Regions from separate parts of the Streptomyces sp. 2P-4 genome, predicted to be linked through region 2. Evidence: riboswitches for the same ligand, from Rfam matches in the RefSeq annotation. Region 2 holds a riboswitch; the other holds the start of a gene.
The links. A riboswitch is a leader RNA that binds a small molecule or an ion and turns the genes downstream of it on or off. The one in region 2 is predicted to bind glycine.
Positions count from the first base shown of each region.

Region 1 (5,915 bases), 3.7 Mb from region 2:
AGGCGGTCGGCGGCTTGACGCCGGCGCCGAGGAAGCTGAGGGCCGCTTCCGTCAGGATGTTGGTCGGGATGATCAGCGTCGCGTAGACGAGGATCGGGGCGACCAGGTTCGGCAGCAGCTCCTTGACCAGGATGTAGCCGCGGCCGGCCCCGAGGCTGCGGGCCGCCTCGACGTACTCGCGCTCGCGCAGGGAGATCGTCTGGCCGCGGACGATGCGGCCGATGTAGGGCCACCCGAAGAAGCCGATGACGACGATCAGCACGCCCATGCGGACGCCGGAACCCTCGAATCCCCAGAGGGAGTTGGGGACGACGGAGACCAGGGCGATGGTGAACAGCAGCTGCGGGAAGGCCAGCAGCAGGTCCATCGTGCGGCTGATCAGGCCGTCGACCCAGCCGCCGAGGAAGCCGGCCAGGGCGCCGAGGAAGCTGCCGATGGCGACGGAGACGAAGGCGGCGAGGAAGGCGACGACCAGGGAGATGCGGGCGCCGTAGACGATCCGGCTGAACACGTCGCGCCCGTTGGTCGGTTCGACGCCGAGCAGGTGCTCGGAGCTGATGCCGCCGAAGGAGCCGATCGGCGTGCCGAGGTCCGGGTCGATCAGGTCCTCGTGGAACTCGTTGGGCGGGTGGCCCAGCACGCTCACGATCTGCGGCGCGAACACCGCCACCAGGATCAGGAGGATCACGACCATGCCGCCGGTCAGCGCGACCTTGTCGCGCTTGAGCCGCATCCAGGCGATACGGCCGGGCGAACGGCCCTCGATGGCCTTCGCCGGGACATCGGCTACGGACACGGGTGCGGGGGTTTCCGCGCTCGTGTCATGCAGTGGTGCCGTCATCGTGGTGGGGACCCCTCTCGGCCGGCGGGTCGCCGGCCCATGCCCGCCGCTGTGGCGGCGTTGGTGCGGAGTGGCGCTGGAGTTGCGTCGCGGCACGCAGCAGGGGCGTGCCGGAGTGCGGGACGTGCGCGGTGCGGGACGTGCAGGACGTGCGACAGTGCGGGACGTGCGGCAGTGCGGGGTGTGCGGGACGCACGGGACGTGCAGCGGTGCGGGAGGTGCAGAAGTGCTGGACGTGCGGGTGGTGCTGTGCTCGGTGCGGTGCGTGCGGAAAGCAGGGCGGAGCGGCGAGCGGTGTGCAGGTGAGCCGGGTCCTTCCCGGGGGCGGAGCGGCTCTTGGGTGGGGAGTCTTCATCGGCGCGTCGATCAGCCGCCAGACCCGCAGATGAATGGATGCGCAACCGTGATGTGAGGGTCCGATTCCCGTTATCCGGACTCCGGTGTCGGCTCAGCGGAGCAACACCGTCCGTTCGGTACGCATGCGGACATGGTGCCCAAGGGGCCTCAGGAGCACGCCTTTTGGGTGTTCAAGGGCAGCGAAATCCGGACAAGGCGAAGGCCGCGGGGAGCGGCTGCGAAGCCGGTGCTCCCCGCGGCCCGGAGAGGTCGCGCGGCAGGTGCGTCCACGGATCGGACGGGGCCCTTGTGGCCGGTTCTCAGTAGGCCGGGGCCTGCCCCTCGCGGTCGTAGAACGGGCGCGTCTGCGACCGGAGCCACATCGCGACGGGGTCGTGCTCGTCGGCGAGCGCCACCGTGCAGACCGGCACCCCCTCGGGCACCGCCCCCACGGACTGGCGCATCATCTCCCGTACGGACTCCAGCGCGGGCGCGGACGCGTCGTACAGGTCGAGGCCGACCGCGAGGTAGGGCGAGCCCAGCGCGGGCTGCACCCAGGCGCGGCGCAGCGACCGCACGGCCGGGGTGCGGTGCGCGTGCTGGGTCAGCAGCCCGTAGAACTGCGGGAGCTCCAGGGCCGGCTCGGACAGCCGCAGCGGGCCGGCCGGCATCCGGTCCAGTCCGGTGGCGATCCGGCGCAGGTCGGCCCAGGGGATGCCGAGGCCGCCTCCCTGGGCGTGCGGGTTGAGCCAGAGCCCCCACCGGTCGGGGTAGAGGGCGCGGGCGATGTCCCGGCCGGTGACGACCTCGTAGCCCCGGTTCCAGCCGCTGGCGGCCAGTTCCCGGGGCGAGGTGACGCACGGGGCGTAGCCGAGGCCCTCCAGCTCCATGCCGCCGTACTGGGCGTCCGGGGAGCCTGGAGAGCCCTGCCAGAGCAGCATCCACAGCCGGCCCTCGGCGAGGGCGTGCAGAAGTGACTCGTAGCTCTCGTAGCGCCCGGGAGTCACTTGGCGCATCACGTGCTCGACCTGCCCGGCCGCGGCCGTGCCTGACGCACTCACCGGTACCCCCTCCTCGTCCGCCCGCGTAGACCCGCTGTCCAGGCCACTCGTGCGGCCAGGAGATGTCACCAGCTTAAGCGGCGCTAGGGGACGTAGAAGGGGCGTACGCGCGTAACGATGTGGTCGGCGACGGGGTCGCCGGCGGCCTCGGGGGCGTCGAGCAGCACCAACTGGACGGGCCAGGGCGCCGGGACGCGGCCCAGGGCCCGGCCGAGGGCCTCCAGGGGGACGGCCCGCAGGCCGGGGTCCGCTCCGACGAGCCGGACCGCGATGTAGAGCTCGGGCGCGCCGCCCTCGACGCTGGCCAGGCAGCGGTACGCGGCGGCCACGGCGCCGGTGGCGCGGAACTCCTCGGAGGCCGCGGCCAGGAGGTCCACCGGGTCCTCCTGCCAGTCGGGCTCGTAGAGGCGGACGCGGGCGCCGGAGGCGGGCCCGTCGAGCTCGGTGCGGCCGGCGCGGCACAGGGCGGCGACGGCGGGCGGGGGCAGGGGGACGCCGACGGCGCCCTCCGGGTTGACGGCGATGCCGAGCTGGGGAGGGAGGCCGCGGGCGAACTCGGCAGCGGGGGCCACCGCGAAGTCCATGGCGGTGCCCACGCAGGCGCGGAACTGCGACGCGGAGCTGTAGACGGGGACGTACGCCGCCCCGCCGATGTCCATGGTGGGCAGCGCGAGGGAGGCGCTGTCGGGGCCGCCTCCGGCGGGCAGCGGCACCCAGACGGAGCTGCGGCCGAGGACCTCGACGATCCGCGGGCCCGCGTCCGGCGCGCCGAGGGCGGCGCCGAGCACCTGCTCCAGCTCGTTCTCCGGCCAGCCGCCGTCCCCGCCCATGTCCGCCTCCGCTCGTCGCGCCGTGTTCCGCGCCCGAGGGTAGCCGCCCGCGCGGCCACGCGCGGTCCGGGCCCCCGCGGCCGGTCAGGCAGCCGGCCGGACGGCCGGGGGCGCCGGCCGGAAGGCTATACGGGTCAGCCGGGCGGCCGCGGGCCGGTCCAGGAGGACCACCGACGCGCAGCCGGCGGGCAGCGGCCCGGTCTCGGCGGCCCGGAGCAGGCGGTCGACGGCGGCCCGGTGGCGGGAGAAGGCGTACGCCGACACGCCGCGGCCGCGCGCCTGCTGCCCGGCCAGGGCCTCCTCGGGGGTGGCCACGAGGAGCACCAGGTGCAGGGCCCGGCCGCGGCGCCGGGCGGCCGCGGCGAGCAGCCCGCGCACCCAGGCCTGCGTCCCGCAGTCGTGGACGACGACGGAGGCGCCGGAGCGCAGGGCCTGCCACATCCCCCAGTAGTGGGCGATCCGCACCAGCGGCCGGTAGGCGGCGTACGGCAGGGCGCGGGGCATGCGGCGCTCCCAGCGCTCGCGCACGTCCTGCGAGTCGATGCCGAGGCCTTCGGCGGCGCGCTTGATCAGCGTGCTCTTCCCGCCGCCGGGCAGGCCCGAGACCACGACGACGTCCCCCTCGGCGAAGCCGAGCCGCTCGGGGCCGCTCCCGCCGGTGCCGCGCAGGTCGCGCACGGACCCGCGGCACGCTCCCGCCGCCGGCCGGGCCGGCACCCCCTCCGCCGTACCCGCCGTGGCCAGCACTCCGAACCTCCGCACACCGATCGCCTCCCCCGCACGGGTCACCGGGACCCATTCCCACCCAATGTAAAGGGACGGTAATACGGCGTCCCGGGTTTGCGTCGGCGCGTCCGCCCGGCGGACGCCCGCCCGCGCCGGCCCCCGCCCCGCCCCGCCCCTCCGGCCTTTGGCGGATGGAACGGTCTTTCGGGCCCGCGCACCCGTTCTCCGGCACCTCGTGCAATGATGTGCGCCATCTGGACCAACTGCATACCGGCCGCTTGAATCCGCGCGGGAGAGTCCCGGCAGGCCGCGAGGCCGTGCCCGGGCGCCGAAGGAGCAAGTACCTCCCTTGAATCTCTCAGGCCCCGTACCGCGTGGATGAGGCAGATCTGAAAAGCGAGCCGCGCCCCGCCCGTCCCCCGCGACGGAGCCGGGGGGTGCTCCACCCAAGGTGCAAGTCGGTGATCCCGCTCCCGGGAACTCTCGGCGAACCTCTCAGGTTCCGATGACAGATGGGGAGGAACGTCCTCGTCATGTCATGCCCTGGGACCCGGGAGCCACACCCATGAGCAATGCCCCCCGCCTGACCGCGCTCGATGCGCTGCACCGCTCGCTCGGTGCGACCATGACCGACTTCGCCGGCTGGGACATGCCCCTGCGGTACGGCAGCGAGCGCGACGAGCACAACGCCGTGCGCACGAAGGCCGGCCTGTTCGACCTCTCCCACATGGGCGAGATCACCCTGACCGGGCCGGAGGCCGTCAAGGCCCTCGACTACGCCCTGGTGGGCAACATCTCCACCGTCGGCGTCGGCCGCGCCCGCTACACGCACATCTGCCGGGAGGACGGCGGGATCCTCGACGACCTGATCGTCTACCGCCTCGGCGAGACCGAGTACATGGTCGTCGCCAACGCCTCGAACGCCCAGGTCGTCCTGGACGCCCTCACCGAGCGCGCGGCCGGCTTCGACACCGAGGTCCGCGACGACCGCGACGCGTACGCGCTGATCGCGGTGCAGGGGCCGGAGTCGCCCGCCATCCTGGCCTCGCTGACGGACGCCGACCTGGACGGCCTGAAGTACTACGCCGGCCTGCCGGGCACGGTCGCGGGCGTCCCCGCGCTGATCGCCCGCACCGGCTACACCGGCGAGGACGGCTTCGAGCTCTTCGTCTCCCCCGCGCACGCCGTGGAGCTGTGGCAGGCGCTGAGCAAGGCCGGCGAGGGCCGCGGCCTGGTGCCGTGCGGCCTGTCCTGCCGCGACACGCTGCGCCTGGAGGCGGGCATGCCGCTGTACGGGCACGAGCTGACCACCTCCCTGACCCCGTTCGACGCGGGCCTGGGCCGGGTCGTGAAGTTCGAGAAGGAGGGCGACTTCGTGGGCCGCGCCGCCCTGGAGGCCGCTGCCGAGCGCTCCGCCTCGAACCCGCCGCGCAAGCTGGTCGGCCTGGTCGCCGAGGGCCGCCGGGTCCCGCGCGCCGGGTTCCCCGTCGTGGCCGGCGGCCAGGTGGTCGGCGAGGTCACCTCCGGCGCCCCGTCCCCGACTCTCGGCAAGCCGATCGCCATGGCGTACGTCGACGCGGCACACGCCGAGCCGGGCGCCTCCGGCGTCGGCGTGGACATCCGCGGTACCCATGAGCCGTACGAGGTCGTCGCCCTGCCCTTCTACAAGCGGCAGAAGTAGACCCCGACGCGTCGGCACGCCCGCACGCTCCCGCCTGCCGGGCCGAGTCTCGACAGGCAAGACAACCGTTCGTCCGCACTCCCCCGCATCCAGGAGAATCAGGCCATGAGCAACCCCCAGCAGCTGCGTTACAGCAAGGAGCACGAGTGGCTGTCGGCCGCCGAGGACGGCGTCGCGACGGTCGGCATCACCGCGTTCGCGGCCAACGCGCTCGGTGACGTCGTCTACGCCCAGCTCCCCGCCGTCGGCGACACCGTGACCGCGGGCGAGACCTGCGGCGAGCTGGAGTCGACCAAGTCGGTCAGCGACCTGTACTCCCCCGTCACGGGCGAGGTCGTCGAGGCCAACCAGGACGTCGTGGACGACCCGTCGCTCGTCAACAGCGCCCCCTTCGAGGGCGGGTGGCTCTTCAAGGTGCGCGTGTCGGAGGAGCCGGAGGA
Region 1 covers NZ_CP095011.1:2,186,894-2,192,808, forward strand. Annotated here, with positions in the region: gene MUK52_RS09120 (ABC transporter permease) at 1-841, opposite strand, end outside; gene MUK52_RS09125 (enhanced serine sensitivity protein SseB C-terminal domain-containing protein) at 1,498-2,238, opposite strand; gene MUK52_RS09130 (enhanced serine sensitivity protein SseB) at 2,322-3,068, opposite strand; gene MUK52_RS09135 (AAA family ATPase) at 3,153-3,836, opposite strand; glycine riboswitch at 4,074-4,177, shown strand; gene gcvT (glycine cleavage system aminomethyltransferase GcvT) at 4,360-5,475, shown strand; gene gcvH (glycine cleavage system protein GcvH) at 5,581-5,915, shown strand, end outside.
Region 1: another riboswitch for glycine. It lies ahead of gcvT (glycine cleavage system aminomethyltransferase GcvT); the one in region 2 lies ahead of gcvP (aminomethyl-transferring glycine dehydrogenase).

Region 2 (5,915 bases):
TACCGCCGTCGATCGGACAGGTCGAATCCGCCCGCCACGACCTTCTCCCCCATCGGAGCGTCCCTCCTCGAGTGGCCGCGGCCCGGGTTCCGGGCGCGCGTGTACGGTCGATGATGCCCCGGAGGCGTGATCGATAACGCGGCGGCGGCAGCCGGGGCGGGAGGCGTGCGCCGGATTGGCCGAAGGGCGCCATGGCACATTCTCCTGGCAAGTCACTGTATGCAAATTCCGCATCGCCTTTGCCGGTTGCGGTTAATCAGCGCTTTCCAGCCGAGCCCCGGTCCGGTAACCTCCGAGGTCAGCGCGACGTGTTCGCGCGAAGACGGCATGAATGCCATCTCAGTGGGACCGGTAAGGGCCTTGCCGGCAATAGCCCGGACGGCTAGCCGAAACACTGTGTGAACACATGTCGTATAAACTCCGCAAACGAGGCAGAGAGTTGGCGCGCGGCCATTGCCCCTCAGCCCCCCTCTGGCCCCAGAATGCGACAGCGCCGTCCCTGCACCCCGCCCCGATCCACAGGTCTCCCAACCGAGAGGCGACCCACCATGCCGCTGCATGTCCCCCCGGCTCCCGCGCCTGCCCTGCGCAGCGTCCTCGCGGCACTCGGTTCCCCCGCAGCCGTCGCGGCGGGAACCCCCGCCCTGCGCGCCCAGCAGGGTCCGCTGACCGCCGAACTGCCGCTGCCCGTCCACGTGCTGGACCGGCTCGGCGTCTCCCAGCCGGGCACCCCGGCCCGCCCGCCGCGGACCCGGCTCGTCGGGTGGCGCTTCCTGATCCGCGCCGGCGAGCGGCACATCGCCGCGGCCGACGTCCGGCTGACCGCGGACGGCTGGGCCTTCTCCCACTTCTTCGAGGGCCCGTACGTCGCCGCCACGGAACGGGCCCTGCGCCAGGCGGAGTCGCTGGGCAAGGGCTACCAGCCCCGGCTGCTGTCGGTGCCGGAGCTGTACATGCTGACGCTGTGGCTGCACGGGGCGGTCGGGGCGGACGCCTCCTCCGGGCTGCCGGCCGCCTCCGACCTGCTGGTCCCGCTCGCTCCCGCCCCTCCGGGGATCGCCGCCTACCGGCCGCACCCGGTGTCGGAGCTGCTGCCGGTGATGACCCACCGGCTGACCCAGCCGGCCCCGCCCGTACGCCCCCCACTGGCCACTCCGGCCGCTCCGGCCGCCTGACGGAGCCGGCTCCCGCCCGTATGGCCCATTCGGCCTAGCCCAGCCGGGCCACCTGCGAACCATCCGAATTGACAGGGGAGTTGAGCTGAACCGCCCGCACGAGTGATGCGTCATCAATCTGTGAGGACAGCTCCCGGAAATCCCTGCGGACTCGAGTCCGTGGGGCAACACTGGGACCCTCACCGCATCTAGTCGTCGACAACGGGGGGCGGCCATGAACCAGGTATCGAGCCGCAGCACACAGACCACACCGCAGCGAAAGAACGCATCCATGTGCCATCACCAGCCAGCGTGCCCGTCAGCCGACTCCGCCGACCGGGAGGCCGCCAAGCCCGTGGCGAACCACCCGGAACAGGGCTGGAGCCTGCTGTGCAACGGCGTCCTGCTCTTCGAGGACACCGGTGAGCTGCTGCCGGACGGCCAGATCATCGCCCCGCACCGCCCGCTCGCGGCGGCGCAGGCCGCGGCCTAGCCGGGACAGCGCGGAGCAGCACGGAACCGACGGTAGACGGCCGGCCCGGGAGCGTCGCTCCCGGGCCGGCCTTTGTGTCAGGTCCGCGCGGCCCCGGAACCGGGGCCGCGCGGAAGAGGACCTCAGTTGTCGTACTCGTCCAGCGGAGGGCAGGAGCAGACGAGGTTGCGGTCGCCGAAGGCGCCGTCGATACGGCGCACCGGCGGCCAGTACTTCTCCGCGGCGGAGACGCCGCCGGGGAAGACGGCCTCGTCGCGCGTGTACGGGTGGTCCCACTCGCCGCCCAGCGCCGCCGCGGTGTGCGGGGCGTTGGCGAGCGGGTTGTCCCCGGCCGGCCACTCGCCGGAGGCTACCTTCTCGATCTCCGCGCGGATCGCGATCATGGCGTCGCAGAACCGGTCGATCTCGGTGAGGTCCTCGGACTCGGTCGGCTCGATCATCAGCGTGCCGGCCACCGGGAAGGACATCGTCGGCGCGTGGAAGCCGTAGTCGATCAGGCGCTTGGCGATGTCGTCGACGCTGACGCCGGTCGCCTTCGACAGCGGGCGCAGGTCGATGATGCACTCGTGCGCGACGAGGTTGCCCGGGCCGGTGTAGAGGACCGGGAAGTGCGGCTCCAGGCGCTTGGCGATGTAGTTCGCGCCGAGCACCGCGACCTGCGTGGCCCGCTTCAGGCCCTCGCCGCCCATGAGGCGCACGTACGACCAGGAGATCGGCAGGATGCCGGCCGAGCCCCACGGGGCGGCCGAGATCGGGCCGACGCCCGTCTCGGGGCCGGCGGTCGGCTGCAGCGGGTGGTTCGGCAGGTACGGGGCGAGGTGGGCGCGGACGCCGACCGGGCCGACGCCGGGGCCGCCGCCGCCGTGCGGGATGCAGAACGTCTTGTGGAGGTTCAGGTGCGAGACGTCGCCGCCGAAGTGGCCCGGCTTGGCGAGGCCGACCAGGGCGTTGAGGTTGGCGCCGTCGACGTAGACCTGGCCGCCGGCCTCGTGGACCTGGGCGCAGATGTCGGCGACGTGCTCCTCGAAGACGCCGTGCGTCGACGGGTAGGTGATCATCAGCACGGCGAGCTCGTCGCGGTACTGCTCGATCTTGGCGCGCAGGTCGTCGGTGTCGACCTCGCCGTCGTCGGCGGTCTTGACGACGACGACCTTCATGCCGGCCATCACGGCGCTGGCGGCGTTGGTGCCGTGCGCGGAGGACGGGATCAGGCAGACGGTGCGCTGCTCGTCGCCGTTGGCCCGGTGGTAGGCGCGGACGGCGAGCAGGCCGGCGAGCTCGCCCTGCGAGCCGGCGTTCGGCTGGATGGAGACCTTGTCGTAGCCGGTGACCTCGGAGAGGCGCTCCTCCAGCTCGCGGATGAGCGTGAGGTAGCCCTCGGCCTGCTCGACCGGGGCGAAGGGGTGCAGCTGGCCGAACTCGGGCCAGGTCACCGGCTCCATCTCGGTCGTCGCGTTGAGCTTCATGGTGCAGGAGCCCAGCGGGATCATGCCGCGGTCCAGCGCGTAGTCCTTGTCGGCGAGCTTGCGCAGGTAGCGCAGCATCGCGGTCTCGGAGCGGTGCTGGTGGAAGACCGGGTGGGTCAGGTACGCGTCCGAGCGGAGCAGCTCCTCGGGCAGCGCGTCGGCGGTGGCCGCGTCGAGGGCCTCGATGTCCGCGGTGACGCCGAAGGCGGCCCAGACGGCCTCGACGTGGGCGCGCAGGGTGGTCTCGTCGCAGGAGACGGAGACGTGGTCGGCGTCGGCCTGGAAGACGTTGACGCCGTGGCGGCGGGCGGCGGCGGCGACCTCGGCGGCCTTGCCGGGGACCCGCGCGGTGAGCGTGTCGAAGAAGGAGCCGTGTACGAGCTCGACCCCGCCGGCCGTGAGGCCGGCGGCGAGCAGCGCCGCGTAGCGGTGGGTGCGGCGGGCGATCGTCCGCAGGCCCTCGGGGCCGTGGTAGACGGCGTACATGCCGGCCATCACGGCGAGCAGCACCTGCGCGGTGCAGATGTTGCTGGTGGCCTTCTCGCGGCGGATGTGCTGCTCGCGGGTCTGCAGCGCCAGGCGGTAGGCCTTGTTGCCGTCCGCGTCGACGGAGACGCCGACGAGCCGGCCGGGCAGCGAGCGGGCGTGCTTGTCCTGGACGGCCATGTAGCCGGCGTGCGGTCCGCCGAAGCCCATCGGGACGCCGAAGCGCTGCGTGGTGCCGACGGCGATGTCGGCGCCGAGCGAGCCGGGCGAGGCCAGCAGGGTCAGGGCGAGCAGGTCGGCGGCGACGGCGACGATCGCGCCGAGCTCGTGGGCGCGGTCGATCAGCGGCTTGATGTCGCGGACGGCACCGGAGGCGCCCGGGTACTGGAGCAGCACGCCGAAGACGCCGCGCTCTGCGATCTCGGCGGGGATGCCCTCGGAGAGGTCGGCGACGACGACGTCGATGCCGATCGGCTCCGCGCGGGTCTCGATGACCGCGATGGTCTGCGGCAGGGCGTCGGCGTCGACGAGGAAGACGCTGCCCTTCGCGCGGCCGACGCGGCGGGCGAGGGTCATGGCCTCGGCGGCCGCGGTGCCCTCGTCGAGGAGCGAGGCGCCGGAGGTCGGCAGGCCGGTGAGCTCGGCGACGACGGTCTGGAAGTTCAGGAGCGCCTCCAGGCGGCCCTGGGAGATCTCGGGCTGGTACGGGGTGTACGCCGTGTACCAGGCGGGGTTCTCCATGACGTTGCGCAGGATCACCGGCGGCGTGAACGTCCCGTAGTAGCCGAGGCCGATCATCGGGGTGAGGACCTCGTTGCGGGCGGCGAGGCTCCGCAGCTCGGCCAGCACCTCGGCCTCGGTCCGCGCCTCCGGGAGGTCCAGCGCGGCCGCGCTCTTGATCACATCCGGCACCGCGGCAGCGGTCAGTTCGTCCAGCGAGCCGAAGCCCACGTGGGCGAGCATCTTGGCCTGCGCCTCGGCGTCCGGGCCGATGTGGCGCTGCTCGAAGGGAATGCCTCGCTCCAGCTGGGAGAGCGGAATGCGGTTGGCGGTCATGTACGGAGGCCTCCTGGGTCGTACGACCTGCGAGGGGCACCACGGCGCGGGCGCCCGGACGGCCTCCCCCTCTGTCATCTCAACCTGAGAGCTTCACCGGGCCCCTGCGGACTGCTCCGCGGGGATCCGGCTTTCACCGTCGGTGAGGAGGGGGAACCGGCACGCGCCCGGGACCCGCTCCTGCTTTCCAGAGTGGCCTCGTCCGTGCGGTACGTATGCCTGAGAGATTCCGGGGAGGATTTGCTCCTTCGGCGCCTCCGTCGAGCTCGGTGGAGGACTCTCCCGCACAGGGTCGTCAGCCGATACCCAGCCTACCAGCGCGCTTCCCGGGCCTCCCTCGAGTGGCCCCCCGCCCGGAAATGCCCTTTTGTTGGTCATAGCGGAGAGTTGCGACCTCGTGGAGGTGACCGTGCAGACCGACATCGACCCGCGCAGCCTGATCGGCCGCAAGGCGTTCGACCGCAACGGTGCGAAGATCGGCACCGTCGACGAGGTCTACCTCGACGACGCGACGGGCGTCCCCGAGTGGGCGGCCGTCCGGACCGGTTTGTTCAGCCGGGACGCTTTCGTCCCCCTGGAACCGAGTGAGCTGGTCGGCGACGCCCTCCGGGTGCCCTTCGAGCGCTCCCTGATCCGGAACGCCCCCGACTTCGGCGTGGGCCGGCACCTCTCCCCCGAGCAGGAACTCCAGCTGTACCACCACTACGGCCTGGACGTGACCCTGCCGTCGGAGATCGCCTCCCGGCGTGATTTCGGCCACCTGGCCTCCGGCGACCGGGACGAGGAGTAGCCCTCACAGCGCGCCCGGCCCCGCTCCGGCCCCCTCGGCGGACTCCGCGGAGGGGGCCTCGCCGTGCCCCACGAGGGGCAGCGGGTCGGCGGGGGCCAGGTCGGGGTCGTCGACGCGGAAGGTGCGGACCCGGCCGGGCGGGGACCCCGGGCGCTCGAAGCGGACGGTCACGCGGCCGACGCCGCTGCCCTGCACCCACCCCGGCCCGTACACGGCGTGCGAGACGTCGCTGCCGGCCGGCCAGTGCCGCTCGCGCGCAGGCTCGGCCGCCCCGTCCGCCCCGCTGCCCCCGGGGGCCCCTGGGGCCTCCTCCGCCCCTGCGGCTCCCTCACCGTCCGGCGGGGACTGTACGGCCCCCTGCGCGCCGGAGCCGGCCTCTCGGGGCTGCGTCCCGGCCGCAGCACCGGCGAGGGACTGCGCGAAGAGGTCCTCCTGGGTGTAGTCCGCCAGCCCGCTGACCCCGACGCCCA
Region 2 covers NZ_CP095011.1:5,926,252-5,932,166, reverse strand. Annotated here, with positions in the region: gene MUK52_RS26375 (glutamate-cysteine ligase family protein) at 1-53, opposite strand, end outside; gene MUK52_RS26370 (hypothetical protein) at 549-1,175, shown strand; gene MUK52_RS26365 (DUF5999 family protein) at 1,447-1,647, shown strand; gene gcvP (aminomethyl-transferring glycine dehydrogenase) at 1,770-4,655, opposite strand; glycine riboswitch at 4,717-4,852, opposite strand; glycine riboswitch at 4,853-4,950, opposite strand; gene MUK52_RS26355 (PRC-barrel domain-containing protein) at 5,065-5,445, shown strand; gene MUK52_RS26350 (DNA polymerase IV) at 5,449-5,915, opposite strand, start outside.